One region of the Paenibacillus sp. MZ03-122A genome, then DNA from elsewhere that is predicted to be linked to it. Evidence: riboswitches for the same ligand, from Rfam matches in the RefSeq annotation. Region 1 holds a riboswitch; each other region holds the start of a gene.

What was found. Region 1 has a riboswitch for cyclic di-AMP ahead of NLX74_RS00175 (hypothetical protein). Riboswitches for the same ligand answer to the same signal wherever they lie in the genome.
Region 2: it holds a riboswitch for cyclic di-AMP, as region 1 does, so the genes downstream of both, NLX74_RS25120 (C40 family peptidase) here and NLX74_RS00175 (hypothetical protein) in region 1, are expected to answer to the same signal.
Region 3: it holds a riboswitch for cyclic di-AMP, as region 1 does, so the genes downstream of both, NLX74_RS23065 (resuscitation-promoting factor) here and NLX74_RS00175 (hypothetical protein) in region 1, are expected to answer to the same signal.

The regions. Positions count from the first base shown of each region.
Region 1 is NZ_JANAVI010000001.1:27,405-34,922, forward strand. It holds gene NLX74_RS00145 (helix-turn-helix domain-containing protein) at 21-395, shown strand; gene NLX74_RS00150 (helix-turn-helix domain-containing protein) at 489-872, shown strand; gene NLX74_RS00155 (Rha family transcriptional regulator) at 997-1,218, opposite strand; gene NLX74_RS00160 (urease accessory protein UreF) at 1,515-2,252, opposite strand; tRNA gene NLX74_RS00165 (tRNA-Leu) at 2,515-2,597, shown strand; gene NLX74_RS00170 (glutathione peroxidase) at 2,689-3,174, opposite strand; cyclic di-AMP (ydaO/yuaA leader) riboswitch at 3,641-3,808, shown strand; gene NLX74_RS00175 (hypothetical protein) at 3,924-4,319, shown strand; gene NLX74_RS25755 (potassium-transporting ATPase subunit F) at 4,503-4,580, shown strand; gene kdpA (potassium-transporting ATPase subunit KdpA) at 4,690-6,366, shown strand; gene kdpB (potassium-transporting ATPase subunit KdpB) at 6,404-7,518, shown strand, end outside.
Region 2 is NZ_JANAVI010000026.1:16,438-23,955, reverse strand. It holds gene NLX74_RS25135 (YwhD family protein) at 1-207, opposite strand, end outside; gene NLX74_RS25130 (M1 family metallopeptidase) at 332-2,344, shown strand; gene NLX74_RS25125 (hypothetical protein) at 2,356-3,183, shown strand; cyclic di-AMP (ydaO/yuaA leader) riboswitch at 3,459-3,596, shown strand; gene NLX74_RS25120 (C40 family peptidase) at 3,602-4,102, shown strand; gene NLX74_RS25115 (GNAT family N-acetyltransferase) at 4,408-4,914, shown strand; gene NLX74_RS25110 (4a-hydroxytetrahydrobiopterin dehydratase) at 4,993-5,292, opposite strand; gene NLX74_RS25105 (hypothetical protein) at 5,410-5,703, opposite strand; gene motA (flagellar motor stator protein MotA) at 5,891-6,685, shown strand; gene motB (flagellar motor protein MotB) at 6,678-7,505, shown strand.
Region 3 is NZ_JANAVI010000017.1:79,321-86,838, reverse strand. It holds gene rsmI (16S rRNA (cytidine(1402)-2'-O)-methyltransferase) at 1-866, shown strand, start outside; gene NLX74_RS23080 (AbrB/MazE/SpoVT family DNA-binding domain-containing protein) at 991-1,245, opposite strand; gene NLX74_RS23075 (HD domain-containing protein) at 1,577-2,860, shown strand; gene NLX74_RS23070 (TatD family hydrolase) at 2,903-3,673, shown strand; cyclic di-AMP (ydaO/yuaA leader) riboswitch at 3,875-4,157, shown strand; gene NLX74_RS23065 (resuscitation-promoting factor) at 4,429-5,577, shown strand; gene rnmV (ribonuclease M5) at 5,724-6,269, shown strand; gene rsmA (16S rRNA (adenine(1518)-N(6)/adenine(1519)-N(6))-dimethyltransferase RsmA) at 6,277-7,161, shown strand; gene yabG (sporulation peptidase YabG) at 7,217-7,518, shown strand, end outside.

The sequences.
Region 1 (7,518 bases):
CTAGGGAGGAAGGAACTTCTATGCAATCTATTTACCATCGCATTGAGGAACTCATCAAGGAACGGGGAATGACGAAAAAGGCGTTCTGCCAGCAGTTAGGCATTAGTACAGGGAACTTCGGGGATTGGAAAAGAGGAAAAACGACGCCGGGCACGAATAAACTCATTGAAATCGCTTCTTTTTTTGATGCCAGTCTGGATTGGATTATGCTGGGTCGAGATGTACAGGGTGAGGTGCTGAAGGAGTCGCAAGACCCTTATTTTTTTGACGCTTCAGGGCAACTGAATTGCCAGGGGGAACCGCTTAGTGAGACGGAAAGAAATTTTTTACTTGAGTATATTGAATTTACCCGCTTTCGTAAAGAGAAAAACCAGCGCAATTCTACTATGGGGTAATGGTTGCTTAGGATTTGATGAGGATTACTAATGAGTAAGGCTGAAAAATGAAAATTAATTCAGAAAAAGTTACTGTGTCGGAGGGGAAACATTTTGGGAGATCAAACTATTTATCAGCGGATTGAAGCTTTGATTAAGGATCGCGGAATGACCAAGAAGGCATTTTGTGAAAAACTTAAAATCAGTTCAGGGAATCTCGGTGATTGGAGAAGAGGTAAAACAACGCCGGGTACCGCCCATTTGATTCAGATTTCGGACTTTTTTAATGTATCGCTTGATTGGTTAATGAAAGGAATTAAGCCAGGGGAAGGCGTACTTCAGGAGCAGAAGGCTGCTTATTTTTTTGGAGTGATGGGGCCACTGAATTGCCAGGCAGAAGATCTTGAGACGGAAGAACAGAATTTTATTTTAGAATATGTTGAATTTGCGAAATACCGTAAGCAAAAAAGTGACAAGGATAAAACAAAGCCGGAATAATTTTTTGGCTAAAGATCGTCTGGGTTGAAAACCCGTAAACGAACTGGAGGGGTTCGCTTTACGGGTTTATTTGGTTTCTTGGTGATATGGAATGACCTATATGTAACTGGAATGCTTGTTGGATTTAGAGTGGCGGTGCCTCCTTATAATCGTTATCGTCGATGTTCAGAATTGCAGCAACTTGTTTTCTGTACCTTTGTGCTTTGCGGGTGCCGTGAATCAGATTGGACAAGCGTGAAGGCGGAATGTTGTGTGTCTCACAAAATGTTTTCTGATCCAGTCGAAGTTCGACAAGCCGTTGTTTGATGGCCCACCCGAAGGAGGTGACAGGCATTTTGTTGTTCAAGAGAAATCGCCCCTTACGGATTCTTGCGGAATAATTGGTGTGTTATAATAATCATCAGTAAACATGTTAGAATTAACCATCTAAAACTATGATACACTTTTATACGTGTTTTTACAATCGTAAATACGTTATTTTGTTGAATTAATTACTTAATTAAGTGCTAGGTGGTTCTGATAACCCGTCTAGAGTCTACTAATAGTGTGAATTTCGATTATATGTGGATAAAAAACACTCTGCCACCTGAGGAAAGGGGCAGAGTGTTTTTGGTGTTGCTGCCACATTAGCGAAACGACGCATCAGGGGGATGCTGGAAGGCGTTTGAATAGACCTGAGGGGGAAAACAGTCTAGGCTCATCCAATTGGCTATTATGGCTCATATAAAGCGGTAGAGTGATGTAGGAGTTGTACCAATGTCTGTGAAGAAGGCGACGCTGAAATGCAGTTGGCTCAGGTTTGTTAAGCTTCTTCCATGCGGAGAGCAGCTCGCTGGTCATACGCTCCATAAAAGGGTTCTTTTCCTCATAAGGAGGATTGAGTAGTTTGAAGGCATCTTCCACGCAGAAGGACACCGCTGCGCCAAGATAGCCGTGAACGGTCTGTTCTACATCGTTTCCGAGGAGGAAGTTAATCCAGGTGTGAACGGTAGCGAGTGTGCCAATTGCATTGTATTGAATGAGTATGGATTCCAACTGGTCAAATTCAAGCCAAGGATAAAGAGCCTTAGCGAGCTTAAGTAGACGCTGACCGGATAGACGCAACTCCTTCACATGCTGCAAGGAGGGACGTTGGGTATGCAGCATCTTATCAATAAGAGCGATTCGCCAACTGTCATTCTGCTGGATGGCGACATACAGACTGTTGATAGCCATGCCGTCAACGGTTGTAAATTGAGGATACAAATCATCCAGCATGTAATGTTCCAGGTCTTGTAGACTGTTCAAATGTCCGTTGCGGAATAGTTTCTCCAGTCCGTTAAAACGGGTGAAGCCACCAACAGGTAGGGAAGGGTCCAACAATAATGCATAGTTCAGCAAGCGGTTGCCTTTATGCAGGGCGGTTCGCCTCCTCGAAGTGAATCATTATGTTATATTATTTTACTCTTTACTTAGGGATAACGAAAAAATTCGAAATATATGTAATATATATTTACATTTTAGCGGCATTTGTGTCAAATTAAATATTATTATCGCTCATATATGTTATATAAAATAACATATAAAATAATTATTATATTTGTGTTTACAAATAGTCGATGAGAGAGTATAATAAATCTGTTGCCTCAATACATTATGATTTGCGGTCGTGGTGGAATGGCAGACACGCTATCTTGAGGGGGTAGTGGGCGTACGCCCGTGGAGGTTCGAGTCCTCTCGACCGCATTATATGCAAAACCTAGTTAAAAAAGCATCCTGACACGGTTTACGTGAAGGGATGCTTTTTTTGTTTTAATAACTGTGATAAAGAAGAATATCAGTTTTGCTGCAAAAGCTTCTCTATATCTCCCGCCAACTTATCTGGAGTGGTTTGCGGTGCATAGCGCTTAAATACGTTACCTTCTCGTGTAATTAAGAATTTAGTAAAATTCCATTTGATCGCTTTGGACCCTAGTACCCCCGGAGCTGTTTGGGTCAGGAAGCGAAATAAGGGGTGCGCTTGATCGCCATTGACATCTGTCTTGGCGAACATCGGAAAGGTAACACCATAATTGATCTGGCAAAACTCGGAAATCTCCTCGCTGGAACCTGGCTCTTGTTTGGCGAATTGGTTGCTGGGAAATCCCAAAATTTCGAGCCCCAGTTCATGGTACTGGTCATATAGCTCTTGTAACGCTTTGTATTGGGGGGTTAACCCGCATTTACTGGCTGTGTTCACAATAAGCAGAACATTCCCTTTATATGTGGATAACGGAATTGGTTTCCCTTGCAGGGTTTGCGCATCATATTCATAAACGGTCATAGTATCTCTCCTTATTCAATATTCAGCAATTAAATTGTAAGCAATTCAAAGTAAGGTTGCAAGTCTGGAAAAGCTGTATTAAGCCTTTAGCCGCTGTAAAATCGTATTTTGTTCAAAACAGTAAATCGCACTGCAAATGGAGCGAATTAAGGTGTTTCTTCTTATAAAAGCGGGTTCAATCGGTGTTTAGCTGGTACATATAGCGTATTTTCTTCTCTTTTTACAAAAAAAGGCCAAAAACGCTCTACCCTACGCCAATATTGACATGCTTGTCATTTTCGAAAAGGGATGAAAAACAGAGATTGAGTGAGCTGTGAGAAGCATAGTCGCATTGTAAGCGTTATTATTAATCTTCTATGCTCTAAAGGCCGATTTATAACCCCGCAGTTGAGCTTTACAGTCTTCCATGCGCGGGTGTATGATTCAAGACGTAATTTCAAATTAATTTGAATGAAGCAACAACGAAATGTCTATAGCGCTGAATTTTGCAGTTGCAAAAGCGGGGGAACCAATCGAGACTGTACGGCTTGCCGTGTGTCTCATGGGGTGAATTTTCCGGTCAAGTGCCAGAAATAGGGCGACTCTCACGTCCGAATCCGACAGCTAACCTCGTAAGCGTACAGGGAGAGGCAACAAACCGCCGTGTGCAGCCATGGTTTATTTTATCATGGATATGTAAGAAGCCGGAGGAAAGCCTTTTTCCTTCGGCTTCTTTTTGTTGTCTTTTTATACCGGGAGAGGAGCTACTGATGGAAGGTCGGTTAATTATTGTCACTGCACCGAATGAAGCGGGCAGAAGTTTTGTGAAATTGCTTATTTTCAAAAAATTGGCGTTTGCAGTTCTGACGAATAGCGCCCAGGAGGAACGACAGCTCAAAAAAATGGGTGTGGAGCACATTGTCCGCATCAATACCATGCAAGCGGGAAAATGGAATTTTCCAAAAAAAGAAATTGGTAGTGTGTATTTGTTCGAGAACAGCTTGAATCTGACTTGCCGTTTCCTGCAAATATGTCGGCCGCTAACATCGGAATCGATCTATGTTATTACGCACGGCTGTAATCCACAAGGAATTTATCGAGGATTGGGAGCGGACCATGTGATCTACACATTGAACGGAGAGGTGGGTTTTCTGCTGAACGGATAAGCACTTATAACATAGTTGTTTTATGATTTTATGATGAAATAGGAATGGCGATCTGAGGACCGATACGGAGGGTATGAACATGATGGATATATACATGCTGCTCGTCATGGCTGTGAGTTATGGAGTGATACTGCTGTTTGTACGCTGGTGTGATGCGCAGACCTCTAAAGGAGGACGAAGAGGATGATCGTTATACTTGGGCTTACGGCTATTGTGTTTATGTATTTAATCTACGCACTCCTGAACCCTGAAAAGTTCTAGTCACTGGTAGGGATAGAGCGGGCGGGAACAACAGATCATGAATATTAAGCATCATAGGTAGCAGGTCTGTTGTTCCAAACGCAGGAGCATTTTGGAGGAGGAATAGAGGATGGAGCTGCTTCAAATTGGAATTGTGATCGTTATATTGCTGCTCTTGGTAAAGCCAGTGGGCACCTATATGTATCATGTATTCTCGAATGAACCCAATCGGACGGATCGGATTTTTGGCGGAACAGAAAAGCTGATTTATAAGATAGTAGGATTGAAGAAGCTGGAGAGCATGCGTTGGACTACGTATGTTATGAGTTTCATTGCTACGAACGCCGTGCTTGTGGCAATCAGCTACTTGCTGTTGCGTTTACAGGGAATGCTTCCCGGTAATCCGGCTGGAAACAGTAATATGGAAGCATCACTAGCTTTTAATACGGTAATCAGCTTTATGACGAATACGAATCTCCAACATTATAGCGGAGAAAGCGGGCTTACGTATCTGACACAGATGGCGTTCGTCACGATGATGATGTTCACTTCGGCTGCTTCCGGTTTTGCGGTTGCTGCGGCTTTTATGAGAGGATTGACGCGGCGCGGTGAAGGAATGGGCAATTTCTTTCAAGATTTTATTAAAGCCATTATAAGAATTTTCCTGCCGCTGGCCTTTGTGCTTACGCTGGTGCTGGTTGGATTGAAGGTACCCCAGACGCTACAGCCTACGGCGGATCTTACGACGCTGAGCGGAACACAGCAGCAGATTTCTATGGGACCCATTGCTTCTCTGGAGTCCATCAAGCATTTGGGGACAAACGGGGGTGGTTATGCGGGAGCTAACTCTGCGCATCCTTTTGAAAATCCAAGTCCTTGGACGAACGTGCTGGAAATTTTGGCAATGTGGGTAATGCCGGCTTCGTTGCCGTATACCTTTGGATTGTTTGCCCGTAATCGTAAGCAGGGCTGGATTATTTTTAGCTCCATGATGGTATTGTTTCTTATTTTTCTATCCATTACGTACGTGTCTGAAAAGACAGGTAATCCGTTAATCCAGACACTGGGTGTGGATGCTTCTCAGGGAAGCATGGAAGGGAAAGAGGTTCGTTTCGGCATTGGACAATCGGCTTTATTCACTGCGGTCACAACAGCGGCAACGACAGGTTCGGTCAATAATATGCACGATACACTAACCCCACTGGGTGGCATGGCTGCTTTGGGAGAAATGATGCTAAACGTCATTTTTGGCGGCAAGGGTGTCGGACTGATGAATATGCTGATGTATGCGATTCTGGGTGTGTTTATATGCGGACTGATGGTCGGGAGAACTCCGGAATTTATGGGAAGGAAAATTGAAGGTAAGGAAATGAAGCTGATCGCGATTGCCATTTTGGTACATCCGTTTCTCATTCTCGCCCCAACTGCACTTGCATTTATGAGTCATTGGGGATACGATGCGGTCACTAACCCTGGCTATCACGGGTTGACTCAGGTGCTCTATGAATATGCGTCATCTGCCGCAAATAACGGTTCGGGATTTGAAGGTCTTTCGGATAACAACGTATTTTGGAACATGACAACGGGGATGGTTATGTTCTTCGGACGATATGTATCTATGATTGCATTGTTGGCTGTGGCGGCTTCGTTGAATGCCAAAGCACCGACTCCGGTGACGACGGGGACACTGCGCACGGATAACAAGTTATTTGGAGCCATTCTGATCGGGATCGTGCTGCTGATTGGTGCGTTGACCTTTTTACCCGTCATCGTATTGGGACCTATTGCTGAATTTTTGACCATGTGAAGAAGAAAATGAGAATGGATGAACGGGGTGTTTGATCATGAAGGAACAACGCAAACACATGCTGGACAGAGGCATCTTGAAGCATGCGATCAAGGATAGCTTTATAAAGTTAAATCCGATGATTATGATGAAAAATCCTGTCATGTTCGTCGTGGAGATCGGTACATTGGTCGTGCTGCTCATGTTACTGTTTCCCGGTTATTTTGGAACTGGCAAGGAAATGGGCTTTAACCTGACCGTGTTTGTTATTCTGTTGTTTACGTTGCTTTTTGCTAATTTTGCCGAAGCACTCGCGGAGGGGCGGGGTAAGGCACAAGCTGCCTCTTTAAAAAAATCCAAGCAGGATACACAAGCTAACAAGCTCATCGGAAATGACATTCAAGTGGTTAGCTCAACCGAATTGCGTAAGGGTGACGTGGTTATTGTCTCCCAAGGCGAAATGATTCCAAGCGATGGTGAGGTCATTGAAGGTCTGGCTTCGGTGGATGAATCTGCAATTACGGGAGAATCGGCTCCGGTCATCAAGGAATCTGGTGGTGATTTTTGCTCGGTAACCGGCGGGACGCGAGTAGTCAGTGACCGGATTAAGGTGCGAATTACGACAGAGCCAGGCGAGACATTTATTGATAAAATGATTTCGCTCGTGGAAGGCGCACAGCGGCAAAAGACGCCGAATGAGATTGCACTGAACACTTTGCTGATTAGCTTGACGATTATTTTTCTAATTGTGGTGGTTACACTAGCGCCGATTGCCCGTCATTTTAACATTGATTTGCCTGTCCCTGTGCTAATTTCGTTGCTAGTCTGTCTGATTCCAACCACGATTGGAGGACTGCTGTCAGCTATCGGGATTGCTGGTATGGACCGGGTCACCCAGTTTAACGTACTGGCCATGTCAGGCAAGGCGGTAGAAGCTTCTGGGGATATCAACACGATGATTCTGGATAAAACAGGTACAATCACCTTCGGTAACCGAATGGCGAGTGAATTCGTGCCTGTGGAGGGCGTGGAGAAGGCAGAGTTAGTGAAGTGGGCAGCGATTAGCTCTATGAAGGATGAGACGCCAGAGGGCCGCTCGGTTCTCGAATTGATGCGCAAACAGGAGCATACGTTGGATGCATCCTTGGCAGCAGGTGGAACCTTTATCGAATT
Region 2 (7,518 bases), on a different contig from region 1:
TTTATTCGTAGAGAACTTGATACCACGTTCTACTTTACTTTTGGCATGCATGGCACCGATATCAATTTTCGCCTCTCCTCGGTCAATGATGACCGGGGACATGCTGTTCAGGTCGATTGAGCCTGCGCCGAAACCCTTATGTTTACTCTTGCCACTGACAATGTTCAGTGCAATCTGTTTTTTGCCGTCCGGCTGATTTTCACTCATGTGTCACTAGACCTCCATTTTCCGTCTTCACACTCATTCTACACTATAAATATTTTAACTAATAATCTCCTGAAAGCAAACATATACATGCTGTAGATGCTTGTCAACGGGAGGTATCCATTGTATGACCCCAGCACGCACTAAAATCGTTTTATTGTCTACACTAGCCCTCGGTCTCCTCGCAGGGACGTTATGGTTTGCCTGGCAGCCCCAACCGCAATCCGACCCGCAGTCCATAGGCCAACCACTATACGGCTCCCTGTCTGAGTCTGCGCTTGCCCCAAATATGGGCAAGCCTCTAGGGGCAAACATCCTGCCTGACCTGCCCAAGAACCCTCCACAGCCCGCTACAGAAATCCTCAGCAAGAGGGTGGTAGAGTACCACATTGATGTGTCTCTGGAAAAAGGACAGGTTTTGCGAGGCACTGAGACACTGACCTGGAAGCATCCGGGCAAGAAAACCGTGAATGATCTGTATCTTCATCTATACCCGAATGCCTTCTCTTCCATGGAAACTACCTTTATGAAGGAATCCGGTGGAAAGCTGCGCGGAGACACCATGCCCAAAGACGGCTTTGGCTCCATGACGCTGACTGAACTAAAAACAGAAGACGGTTTATCTCTCATGCACCGCATCCAATATGTGCAGCCAGATGACGGTAACGCAGGCGACCGTTCGCTCGTGAAGGTGCGTCTACCCAAGCCGGTACGAGGTGGCGAAGAAATCACATTATATATGAAGTTTGAGGTAAAACTGCCCGCCATCTTCGCTCGTATGGGTGCGACAGATGATTTTGTAATGGCAGGGCAATGGTTCCCGAAGCTCAGCGTCTACGAGACTGAAGGACAGCGTGGACGCGCCGAGGAGGGCTGGAACCTCCACCAGTATCATGGTAACTCCGAGTTTTATGCCGATTTTGGAATTTACAGCGTACGGATTCGGGTGCCTGAAACTCATATCGTAGCAGCGACCGGATTTCCCACCCGTGGTGCCGTCCGACAGAACGGCCAAAAAATATATCAATTTTATGCCGATGATGTACACGATTTTGCCTGGTCCGCTTCACCCAACTTTGTAACCGTAGAAGAACCCTTTTCTTCTGCTGAAGTCCCTGGTGTCAAAATCAAGCTCTACCTTGACCCGTCGCACAAGGAGCTCAAAGGGCGCTATATGAGCGCAGCGAAGGCCGCCCTTTCGTACTACAGCAAATGGTACGGGCCTTATCCATATTCCACCCTATCCATCGTGGTTCCACCCAAATCAGGCAATGGAGCCGGCGGTATGGAGTATCCGACACTCATCACGGCCGCTGCTGCGGGTAATCTGAATCCTGGCTATAGTCTGGAACGGACATTAGTTCATGAGATTGGACATCAATATTTCTACGGAATGGTAGCCAATAATGAATTTGAGGAGCCGTGGCTGGATGAAGGCTTCACCTCCTATGCAGAGGAGCGGCTTATGGAGCAAGAATATGGGCTTACCCCCAACCTGCCATTACAATCGGGACAGGTAGCTTCCCCACAGCCGCTAAACCGTGAGTCATGGAAGTATGGCTCAGCTGCTGAGTATGCGCAAAATGCCTACTCTCGAGGCAAGCTGGTACTACGGGGCATTGAACGTCAGGTGGGTATGAAAAAAATGGATCGCATTATGCGGACCTACGTCCAGACGTACCGATTTAAGCATCCGTCCTCAATGGATTTTCAACGTATCGTGGAGAGAGTCACCGGACGCTCATGGAGCCACTATTTTGAACAGTATGTATATGACGGCCAGATGGCGGACTTTTCAGTGGATCACATCACAAACCACAAGCTGGAGAATGGATATGAAGCAGTCGTGACGGTCAGCAAAAAAGGGGCGGATTATCCCAAGATCCCTGTCCAATTTACCTTCAAGGATGGTACCACGATATTCAAGGCTTGGGACGGCGCGGGCAAAAGCACAACTTTTCGGATCAAAAGTACTTCTCCCGTTTCCTATGTAACCCTTGATCCCCTATATACCATTGCACTGGAGAACAAGCATATTAACAATAGCCTAAAGGCCGAATTGGACGAAAAGCAACAAACCCGTTGGAGTGTTAGTGTAACCAAGCTGTTGGAGACACTGCTTGGAAGTCTGTCATGGTGAGGTGTCTATAGATGCGGACTGTTATAAAAGAGGGCTGGGCGCTGGTGCGCATACGATTCTATATCGTTATCATTTTATTTCTGTATCGACTACTGTGGGGGGTGTTTCTCTATCGGCTGGTGCAGTCTGCCGTTATCCCGCTATTGCTCCGTTATCCTGATCAGGGTCAAAACGAACTGGGACAGACCTTATTTTGGATGGAGAGTCAGATTGCTCTGATGGACAGCCGGGAAGTACATGTGTATTTGTGGATACTACTAGGGGCGACTGTACTACGCATACTGATCACTCCCTTCATTAGAGCCGGAATATATCAAAGTCTGCATACCGATGCGACTGAACCGCAAAGCCTGTCCTTTTTCAAGGGTATGAAACGCCATGGCATGTCGTCGCTGTTGTATTACACCATCGAGTTGGGACTGCTGCTGCTTCCCGCCTTTTGGGTAGTACCGAGACTCTACCCTATTGTAGCAGGAGCACTTCAATCTTCCTCTTATCTGCTGCATTTATTGCCCTATGTCATTGGATGGATGGCATACGGATGGTTCATTCGGCAGTGCATCCTGTATATGCAACTGGGTACTGTCGGTGGTCACGCCATACTATCGTCCCTGCTCGCCTTCTTTCGCCAGCTCCTCCCAGCTGTCGGTATATCCCTTTTGCTCGGTGCTTGTGTGCTGCTGGTCTTCGGTCTATTTGGCACCGTGGCGATGATTTGGACTGGCATGCTGGCGCTCATTCTCCAGCAATCGTATCATTTTGTTACTAGTCTGGTCAGGCTGTGGCATATCAGTTCGCAGTACAGACTATGGCATACCGATATCTCTAGTAGAAGCTAAGCCCTGCCTTTATGTTTTTTACTTCATTTCCGTCTGTCGAAAAACATGATTCATACCCGCGCAAACGACACATAACTGAATACTGTTAACAAGATCTGTTCCTGGGACATTAGGAGCAGATTTTTTTTGTAACTTTTTGCAATGAAACATTTGCCAAAGCCAGCCGTCTTTGTTACAATAATCGCAGTGAACTGATAGTAACAACTTTGTAATCTTTATTGTAACCTTTATCTCAAAAATAACGTTATTGTGAATACTGCTCTCCAAGGTGCACATCTTAAGTTAAGCCTAATTCCTGGCACCTAGGAAGCGGGGGAACCAGTTTGGGTGAATTGATCTCGCAACAGAGTGGTCATAGGGGAACCTTCTACCGAATCCTTAAGCTAACCTCGCAGGCATTGGAAGGGGTATATTTTTTTTGAAGAAGAAGCTAACGATCGCAGCTATGGGTCTTGCCATTGCCTTTACATCTTTTACATTCGGTGGCGGCAGTGCATATGCAGACTCTAAGATGGACCAGGTCATCCAAGATGCCAAAGGAACGAACTACAGAAGCGGAGGCACTACACTCGAGGGATTCGATTGCTCCGGCTTCACAATGTACGTATACAACAAACTGGGAATTAAACTTCCGCATCAATCTGGATCACAATTCAAAATGGGATCTTCTGTATCCCGAGATGAAATGAGACCTGGGGACCTGGTGTTCTTCAACACCACAGGAAGAGGCATTTCCCATGTAGGTATCTTCGTAGGTGAAGGGAAATTTGCCCACTCCTCGACTTCACGTGGTGTAGTAGTTAGCTCACTGAACGAAAATTATTACGCTAACCGCTATGTTGGTGCAAAAAGAATTATGAGCACAGACGCTTACCATTCTGTAGCTTCAGACATTCCTGATGACGATAACGTAGAATAACTAACGCACAGCAAGCTAACCCTAGCCGCAATTTGATTCTGGCCGGAATCGAATTGCGGTTTTTTATGTCCACAACATCAGCAATTATTATCTTTACTGACGAACTGAGACCTCAAAAGGTTTCAATTGTAGCGAACATCGTCGGTTTTACCGTCACCGCTGGGGGAGCATATGAGCAGTAATTCCTTCTTATTGAATGTATACCCGACTTAGGTATGAAATAAACACGCTTGCCATTCCTCTGCAACTTGTCTACAATCTGTTGTTAATGATTGAAGTACCTGTGTAAAAGGAGGATGGAACACATGCCGGCCTCAATATCCAACTATCGGATCGTACCGATGGACGAGCATCAAGCGGCTGCAATCTGTGAGTGGCAATATGATCCACCTTATAACATATACGGTTGGCTCCCCTGGGAACAAATGAAGGCGCTTGAAGTCGAATTTGGAAGTCCCACGCTTCGCCAAGAGCAATATGTTGCCGTACTGGATAAAGAGAACAAACTGACGGGATTTGCTCAATATTTTCCTATGATCGGTGTGACCCGGCTAGGTCTTGGAATGCATCCTGACAGATGCGGACATGGCAAAGGCTCTGATTTTGTCCGTGCCATTGCAGAGGAAGCTCAACGACGCAACCCGAAGAATGAAATTGATCTAGAGGTGCTCACTTGGAATGGGCGCGCTATCCGGGCCTACAAGGCGGCTGGATTTGAGCTTACAGATACCTATGAACGCCAGACTCCTGATGGCAAAAAACCATTTTATTGTATGGTATATCGTCCCGAGCACCCAACCCAGATTCTATGATAAAAGCGCCTTCGGCATACAACCACGATGTTGTATAGCGAAGGCGCTTCTATCATCATACGACAGATCATTACAAGCTCAATGACTGCTGCGCATTTTTTCAAAAGCTTCATTATATTGTTGGGCTTCCTTAATATCCACGGCCATAATACCGCCGTCGTCCCAAGAGGTCAAACGCAGAGTCACGGTCTTATAATCAATCGTAATAAATGGATGATGATTGAATGCTTCAGATATAGCGGCAACTTCATCCACAAATGCAATCCCTTTCATAAAACTGGAAAAATTATATTTTCGGACGATCCAACGTCCTTCCTCCAGTTCCCAGCCCTCCAGTTTCTCCAGATGTGCTTCAATCTCTTCTTGTGTAAAAGGCATGTTACGAACTCCTCCCCGTTTATACGGAAGCCTTTCGACCGCTTAAATACGGCCAAAACTACGATATATTGGTGTACATATTACCACGGCCCCGTTGATAAATCCATAAGACGGACCTCAAATCAAAGGGACTGACGTCAGCTCCTCGTCCCCAATAAGTACATAGATGCGATGCTGCTCCGGCTCATAGATCACAACGCCACTCCCTACAGTGATTGTGGGCTCTGTACCCAGTGCATAAAATAAGTCTTCTGCCAAAGCTTCATTGACTTCCTGACGTCCCGCCGGATCCAGCCTGTCCCAATCTTCTGCTTCCATCTCAAAAAATTCATAGCTATCTGGGATGCGCCCCACAGCCTCTGTCAAATCGTTCAAAATTTGTTCATACTCACGCCCATGCTTTACTCCCATGCCATTTCCTCCAATGGTTCCGCCATTCAATACATAATCACCTTATTATACCGGAAATTCGCACTTAACAAAAAAGAGAGTTTTGTCGATAAATACTATAATCCGTCTTGTAATGACGCGCTTGGGGCAAGGACGACCCCGGCGGCATGAAAGGATTCAAAATCTATTCTCATGGATGAGGTGTATCATGCAAATTTCAACCATTATCGGACTTGTGCTCGGGATTGTGTCACTGGTCGTCGGGATGATCTTAAAAGGCGCTCCGGTCGTCAATTTGGTCAATAATCCCGCTGCTTACATGATTATTTTCGTCGGAACGGCAGCGAGTATATTTATGGCCTTCCCGATGGCAGAAATCAAACGGATTCCGAAGCTGTTCAAGGTTATTTTCACCGAACAAAAACTGTTAGACCGCAAAGAGCTCATCGGTACGTTTACCGAGTGGGCATCCATTACCCGTCGTGAAGGTCTGCTCGCCTTGGAATCCAAGGTAGAAGAAATCGACGATCCCTTTATGCGTGGCGGCATGCGAATGATTATTGACGGCAATGATCAGGAATTCGTACGGGACGTTCTGATGGAGGATATCAATGCTACCGAGGATCGACATCGCTCTGGCGCACTGATCTTCTCCCAAGCCGGTATGTACGCTCCAACGCTCGGGGTACTCGGTGCGGTTGTAGGTCTGATCGCAGCTCTGGCTGACCTTAGTGACATGGAAAAGCTCTCTCATGCCATTGCAGCAGCCTTCATTGCGACGTTGCTCGGTATTTTTACAGGTTATGTTCTATGGCATCCGATGTCCAACAAGCTGAAACGGTTATCCAAAAAAGAAGTGGAGCTTAAATTAATGATGGTCGAAGGTCTGCTTTCCATTCAATCGGGGATATCGACAATTGCCATCAGTCAGAAACTGACGATCTTCCTGACTCCGACCGAACGGGCTACATTGACCCAGAAGGATGGCGATTCCAGTGAGTAAAAAGAGACATGAACCGCATGAAGAGCATGCTGACGAAAGCTGGCTGTTGCCATATTCCGACTTAATGACCCTTCTGTTGGCTCTTTTCATTGTCTTATTCGGTATGAGCTCGCTCGACGCCAAAAAATTTGAAACTATGGCTCAATCCCTGAGTTCAGCTTTTAGTGGGGGCACTGGCGTGCTGGATCACTCGGCCGCGAATCCGTCGTCACAATCCATGGATATGGGCAAAAATAAAGAACAAGTATCACAACCCTTAAAATCGAAAGCTACTTCTACCTCTGAACTGCAAAAACAGCTTGCCCAGCGGGAAGAAGAAGATTTAAAAAAGCTTAAAAAACAGATGGATCAATATATTCAAAATAACGGCCTGTCACCTCTGCTGAATACCAAGCTGAACCAATCCCAGCTGATGATCACCATTAGTGATAATGCCCTGTTTTCATCCGGGCAAGCCGAAGTAAAACCGGGAGCGAGAAAGCTGGCCAAGTCTATTTCTAGTATGCTCCAGCAGTTCCCTGGCTATGATGTTATCGTATCGGGTCATACGGATAATGTACCGATCTCCAACAGCCAGTTCCCGTCCAACTTTGATTTGAGCGCCCAGCGCTCTCTGAATTTCTTGCGTATCTTGTTGCTCAATCCAGATCTCGATCCAACCAAGTTTGTATCCATCGGTTATGGCGAGTATCGTCCATTGGCAAGCAATCAAGATGGCCAAGGACGCTCCAAAAACCGTCGTGTTGAAATATCTGTTCTCCGCAAATATCAGAACGGGACACAAGTCATCAGTCCTACCTCAAGCTCGAATGAAGGTTGATTATGCATATGTT
Region 3 (7,518 bases), on a different contig from region 1:
AAAAAAGCTTTAGTACCAGCGAAGAAGAACGGGGAAAGTTGTATCTTGTTGCGACACCTATTGGAAATCTGGACGATATGACCTTTAGGGCGATTAACACCTTAAAATCATGTAGTATTATCGCTGCTGAAGATACACGGCAGACACGCAAACTGCTCACTCATTTCGAAATTACACCGGATATGCTCTTCAGTTATCATGAACATAATAAGGCTGCTAGTGGGCCTGAACTGATACGTTATATAATAGAAGGAAAAAATTTGGCACTGGTTAGCGATGCAGGTCTACCAGCCATTTCTGACCCTGGTTCGGATCTGGTCAAACTGGCACTGGAAGCGGAAATTAGCGTCATTCCTATCCCAGGAGCAAATGCGGCACTATCGGCTTTAATTGCCTCAGGACTGGATACAGAAAGGTTCACCTTCGCTGGCTTTCCACCACGGGAGAAAAAGGACCTAGAGAAGCTGTTGCTATCGTTTCAGGTATCTCACGGCACAATTATTTTTTATGAATCGCCTCATCGTATTGTGAAGACATTGATGGTGTTGAAGGAAACATTAGGTTCACGCAAAGTGGTGCTTGCGCGTGAGCTGACCAAGCTGCATGAGGAATGGGTGCGGGGAACCGTGGAGCAATGCCTTGCTAAACTAGAGGAGAATCCGCCGATTGGTGAATATTGCCTGGTGGTTGAAGGGAAAGACGAAGAGGAAGAGGAACAGGAACGTCAGGCATGGTGGCAGTCTTTATCTTTGGAGTCCCACGTCGCACATTATGAGGCAGAGGGACTCACACGCAAGGATGCAATGAAGCGTACAGCCACAGATCGTTCAATCTCCAAGAGAGATGTTTATAACGCACTCTTATGAATATCTGCCTAAACAAAAAAGGGCCTTCCAACGGTTGGGTTCAAACCGTGGAAGGCAACAAGGAGTATATATGAAAAAGGTTAGAATTAACAATATCTGATAAGTCTATTATATACTAAAATTCTCAGTTTGTCACAGGTGTTGGGATTTCAGAAATGCAATCTTGGCAAACAATTTTTCCTTTGAAGTAAATTACGTTCTCAGCATTGCCGCAGAAGATACAAGCTGGCTCGTATTTTTTAAGCATGATGCGTTCGCCATCAACATAAATTTCCAAAGCGTCTTTCTCTCCGATTCCCAGGGTACGGCGCAATTCGATTGGAATAACAACACGTCCGAGCTCGTCAACTTTTCTTACAATACCAGTGGATTTCATCATAATAAATCAGGCTCCTCTCGCCGTTTAAAATAATATAAGTGTCATGATTCGACAAAATTTTCTCTTTTCTGATATTTACTATACCAACGATTCCCAAAACAGTCAACCTTAAAAATGTAGTAACAGTCTGATTATGCAAAAGTATTTAGATTAAAGAGCTTTACTTGTGTGTATTGCCTTATCTTATTGATGATTTATTCAGTTTGTCGATTTGGAAATGTCGAAAAACTATAATTCGACATATTACGACAAAGAATGTCGAATGAGGGAAACCATTTAGGATTTTATTGTATTTTAATCCATTATTCCGAATATTAAAGGAGCTGATATCTTGCACCAGCCACTCAGTGAAGAAAAAGTTTTTAAAGACCCGGTACATAATTACATCCATGTTCAGGATACTGTGATATGGCGGTTGATCAACACGCCGGAGTTCCAACGTTTACGGCGCATACGGCAGTTAGGCACGTCGTATCTTACGTTTCATGGAGCGGAGCATAGCCGGTTTTCACACTCATTGGGCGTATATGAGATTACGAGAAGTATTATTTCTCAATTTGAACGTGGAGATTTCCCGGATTGGCCGAAGGAGGAAAGGCTGGTTGCTCTGTGTGCAGCTCTATTGCATGATGTGGGGCATGGCCCATTTTCTCATTCAATTGAGGAAGCCTTTCATATGAACCATGAGGATTGGACATGCCGCATTGTACTGGGAGACACGAAGATCAACGCCGTGCTACGGCAAGTCGACGAGAAGCTTCCACAAAAGGTGGCTGCGGTTATAGCCAAAACGTATGATAAACCGATTGTTGTCAACCTGGTAACCAGTCCGCTAGATGCCGATCGTATGGATTATTTGTTGCGGGATGCTCACTCGACAGGCGTCAACTACGGCACGATTGATTTGGATCGTATTTTACGACTGCTGCGTCCTCATAATGGGAGAATTGTTGTGAAGGAATCAGGTATGCATGCAGTAGAAGATTATTTAATGTCACGCTACCAGATGTATTGGCAAATTTATTTTCATCCTGTAACACGCAGCTCGGAAATCCTTTTACGTAAAATTTTTAAGCGAGCAAAGGAATTGTTTAAAAACGGATATGAGTTTGGCTTTCTGCTGGACCCGTTGCCGGATCTGTTGAAAGGAGATCTTACAGTAGAGCAATATCTGATGCTCGACGAGTCATTAATCCAGACCGTATTTAGCCAGTGGAAACGAGAAAAGGACGAGATTTTAAGTGATTTGAGCAGCCGGTTTATGGACCGTAGATTGTATAAATATGTAGAGATTGAAAATATGGATACAGATACCATTGACAGTATTCGAGAAGCTTTGAAAGAGGCTGGTTTGCACCCTGAATATGATTTTGAAATTGATTTTCCGACAGATCTTCCTTATGATGTGTTTCGGCAGGGTGGCTCGACGGACAACCAGATTTTACTGCTTGGACGTCAGGGCGAGGTGAGTGAAATATCCGAAGTTTCGGAAATTGTGCGCTCAATAAGTGGTATTCACCGAGGAAAATATCATATGTATTTTCCCCAGAATAAATTGAACGCGGTAAAAGACAGGTTACCTGCCAAAATAAGGAATTATTTTGTCAAAGAATAGACAACTATATAGAAATGTAAGTAAAAAAAGGAGATGTAAACCTTGGATTTATTCGACACCCATACTCACTTGGATGCGCCACAATTTGACGAAGATCGTGAAGAAGTTATAGCACGTGCTGTCGAATCAGGAGTAACGCGGATGATCAATATCGGATTTAATCGTGAGACCATTCCATCCACCATGGAATTGGCCGAGACGTACGATTTTATTTATGCAGCAGTTGGATGGCATCCGCAGGATGCGATTACAATGCAGGAGGGCGATCTAGAATGGATTGCATCGTTATGCAGTCATAAGAAGGTTGTAGCCATCGGGGAGATCGGTCTGGATTATTATTGGGATACATCACCGAAGGATGTGCAGCATCGGGTGTTTCGAAACCAAATTGGTCTGGCTCGTGAGCTCAAGATGCCCATTGTTATTCATAACCGGGATGCACATGAAGATATTGTTAAGATTTTGCGCGAGGAAAAAGCGAGTGAGATTGGTGGAGTCATGCACTCTTTTTCGGGTAGCTGGGAGACAGCCAAAATGGTGCTGGATATGGGATTTCACCTTTCCTTCGGTGGTCCAATAACGTTCAAAAATGCCAAGCAGCCAAAAGAGGTGCTCGCACAGGTGCCGCTGGACCGTCTGCTCATTGAAACTGATGCTCCCTATCTGACACCTCATCCGTATCGTGGGAAGCGAAATGAGTCTGCACATGTGAGACTGGTAGCAGAGGCTGCAGCCCAAATCAAAGGGATTACAGTGGAGGAATTAGTGTCAATAACGACCCGAAATGCCCTGGAACGATTTGACATTCAATGAAAAAGTGAAGAAATCGATCAAAATAAAGAGATAGACGAAGCTAATCATGAATTTGTTGCAGGAAACTCGAGAATATTACAATATTTTAACCGAATATTTTAAAAAATGTACTTGAAACCTGCTTTACAACATGCATAGAAACAGGATATCATCTTTTCAGTGAATTGTTGTTTGAATGTAAACATCAACAAGTCATTTCATGAACCAGTCTCGCTGAGTCCCTTTTACAGGGAACGGGGGAACCGATATGGCTTACAGTACGTCCGGCGTATGTGCAAGAAGGGAACGTCTCTTCCGCCAGCCGGCTCGACCTAAATTCTTTTCCCGGATGGGATTGAACAGGTGGAGGAGCCGTATTTCGATTTCTTTCTGGGTCTTCGGGGTGAATGTGAAGGCGACCGCCATGAGCGGTTGACCCAAGCTAGGGCGACTCTCTACGTCCGAACCCGACAGCTAACCCCGTAAGCGTAACAAGAGAGAAGCCATCTCGTGCATGAGTTTTCCCGCATATTCACACATGCCGGAAGCCACGAAAGAGCTCTCTAGTCTCTTTCTCTGGCTTTTTTTGTTGTGAATAAAAGAAAATCTGTCATCATACTGTGGTTAAACAGGGGAGGACAGCATGCCGCGAAGACGGGTACATGGTGCAGGACAGTCGTAGTTTGGGCTTGTCTTGTAGAAAATCTGTTATAGTCACGTCAAATCTCAACTATGTCTTACTCCAGACGGCGGGCTATGTAAGGAGGACGGAGGAAATGGGCATTTTCCAAAAAAAGGATACCCATGAGTCACGCTCATCCAGCATGTCTTACGTATTGCGTTGGAAGCAAGAGAATGTGCGCCAGGCTGCTTTGGTTGCTATTTTTCTAATCGCGCTAACGATTATGATTTCAATTCTGATGTACACGCAATCTAAAAAACAAGTCTTTTTTGTCATCGATGGCAAGGCGTCTGCGGTAGAAACCCGGGAATCCATGCTTCAAGATTTGCTGAGCGAGCATTCCATTTCACTTCAGCCGCATGATACAGTTTCCATGCCGCTAAATGGAGCAATACAGGATGGCGATCGCGTAGTCATTAAACGTGCCAATCAAGTCAGAGTATCTTCAGGCAATGAGACGAAAAAGCTGTACACAACAGAAAATACAGTAGAAGGTGCCATTCGTACCTCGGGCTATAAATTATCATCAACGGATAAAGTTTATCCTGCGTTGGATGCCTCTGTTTCGTCTAACATGGACATAAAAATCGTCCGTGTGAAGAAACAGCAGGTCGAACAGAAAAAACAGGTGCCTTATCAGGTCATCAAAACGGCCGATCCGAGTCTTTATAAAGGCGATAATCGGGTCATTCAAAGCGGCAAATCGGGTGTGGTCGTCCAGCACGTTCAAAAGGTATATCATGATGGAAAGTTGGTATCCAAACAGCTGGTTAACAAGGAAGTTGCACAGAACCGGGTGGATAAGGTCATTGCGGTAGGAACGAAGAAAAAACCGGTCGTTCTTGCTGCTTCCGTCGGTCCCAATGATGCGGTTAAGGCAACGACGGTTAGTTCGGGCAGTGCTGTCCGTAAAGCAGGCGTAAATTTTAAATATAGCAAAGTTTTACAAAACGTCTCCATGACGGCGTATTCCTCACAGGAGCCAGGTATCGGTACACGTACTGCATCCGGCGCACGTGTCACGGAAGGACGCACCATCGCGGTCGATCCGAGTATAATTCCAATCGGCTGGTGGGTGTATATCGAAGGGGTGGGCTTCCGTCGTGCGGAGGATACCGGTGGCGCGATTAAAGGCCACAAAATCGATGTGTATTATGAGAGTTTGAGCCGAGCCAACCAATTTGGTCGTAAGCACGGTAAAACCGTATATGTTATCGGACCGGTAAAGCCTGAAATCAACTAAAACAGGTTGTGTATGTTGAGGGCAATGCGATAGTATTAACAACATAGTTATGCCATGCTAAGAAGAGGATATCCTCTTCTTATTTTGTTTTCAAAAGCAGGGAAAGATAAATATAGCTTGCTGTGTAGCAGTGGAGGGAAACACAAATGATCAAGGAAGTGATCGTGGTAGAGGGCCGGGATGATACGGTGGCCATTCGCCGCGCTGTTGAAGCGGATACGATAGAAACTGGCGGCTCCGCCATTAATAAAATGACGCTGCGTAAAATTGCATTGGCGCAGGAGCGGCGGGGGGTCATTATTTTAACCGATCCCGATCATGCAGGGGAGCGCATCCGTAAGATTATCGCTTCCAAGGTACCCGGCTGCAAGCAGGCCTTTATACCCGAGGCAGAAGCGACGCGTAAAGGAGATATTGGCGTGGAGAATGCCTCACCAGATGCGATCAGACACGCTCTTGCACGGGTTCATACGACAGTGGAAGGCGCCGACCCGCTGATTGAGTGGGCGGACCTGATTGATGCTGGACTCATCACCCATCCCAATGCTGCTGCACGCCGTATGGCCTTAGGGAATGTGCTGGGTATTGGTTATTGTAACGGAAAGCAGCTACATAAACGGCTGTCTGTATTTCAGATCAGCCGCGAGGAATTTGCCGGGGCACTGGCACAAATTGAAAGTGAAGGATTGTGATGTCCGTATGGCAGGGATTCAAGATATAGCAACACCGCGGCGTACGAAGGAAATTATTCAACGGCACGGTTTTTCGTTCAAAAAGAGTTTGGGACAAAATTTCCTGATTGATCAAAATATTCTCAATAAGATTGTAAATGCTGCCGGATTGGATGAGACGAAGGGTGCACTTGAGATCGGTCCTGGGATTGGCGCTTTGACCGAGAAGCTGGCGCAATCGGCTAAGGCAGTTACCGCTGTCGAGATTGACCAGCGGCTGCTGCCAATTCTCGAAGAGGTGTTGGCCCCTTACGAGCATGTGAAGGTACGTCATGGAGACGTGCTGAAGCTGGATTTACGTGAGGTGTTCGCAGCCGATTTTGCAGACGTGAGTAAAGTAAGTGTCGTGGCTAATCTGCCGTACTATGTTACTACACCGATTCTGATGAGGCTGCTGGAGGACAAGCTCCCTCTGGAGAATATCGTCGTTATGATCCAAAAAGAAGTGGCTGAGCGCATGGCTGCGTCTCCTGGAACGAAGGATTACGGCAGTCTGAGCATTGCAGTGCAATATTACAGCGAACCTGAATTAGTCTGCATTGTGCCGAATACAGTATTTATTCCCCAGCCAAATGTGGAGTCTGCAGTCATCCGGCTGCGTGTACGGGAAGCCCCTCCGGTGGAAGTGGTGGATGAGAAGCACTTCTTTGAAGTGGTTCATGCTGCTTTTGCTCAGCGTCGTAAAACCATTTCCAATAACTTGAAAAGCCGTTTCTTCACCAAAGAGAACAGGGACACGCTGGAGCCGCTGTTGCAACAAGCTGGTATTGAACCCTCCCGTCGAGGAGAAACGCTAAGTATTGAGGAATTTGCGCGTCTCAGCGCTGTGCTGTTGGAGGCAGGTATATCCTAAGCTGGAACCAAACTGTGCATTCACCCATACGATATAGGAGGGGTGATACAGTGTGATGAGTTTAGGAGACTTGGTCGTTCGGAAATCGTACGGCGGAGATGTCACGTTTCGTGTTGAGGACATCCAGCGGGATAAAGCGATCATTAAGGGAATAGAATTTCGGCTGCTGGCTGATTCCCCGGTGAACGATCTGGTCAGAGTGCCTGCAGACCAGATTAGCGGTAAGACTCAGCAGGCCCACATTAAGGCTGGTGAGTCTCTTAATCTGTTGCAACGGGCACGCCAGCAGCAAGCTGCTCGTAGTCAGGCAGCTCTGGTAGGGGACTGGAGTGATCCGGTCGAGTCAACGTATTTTGA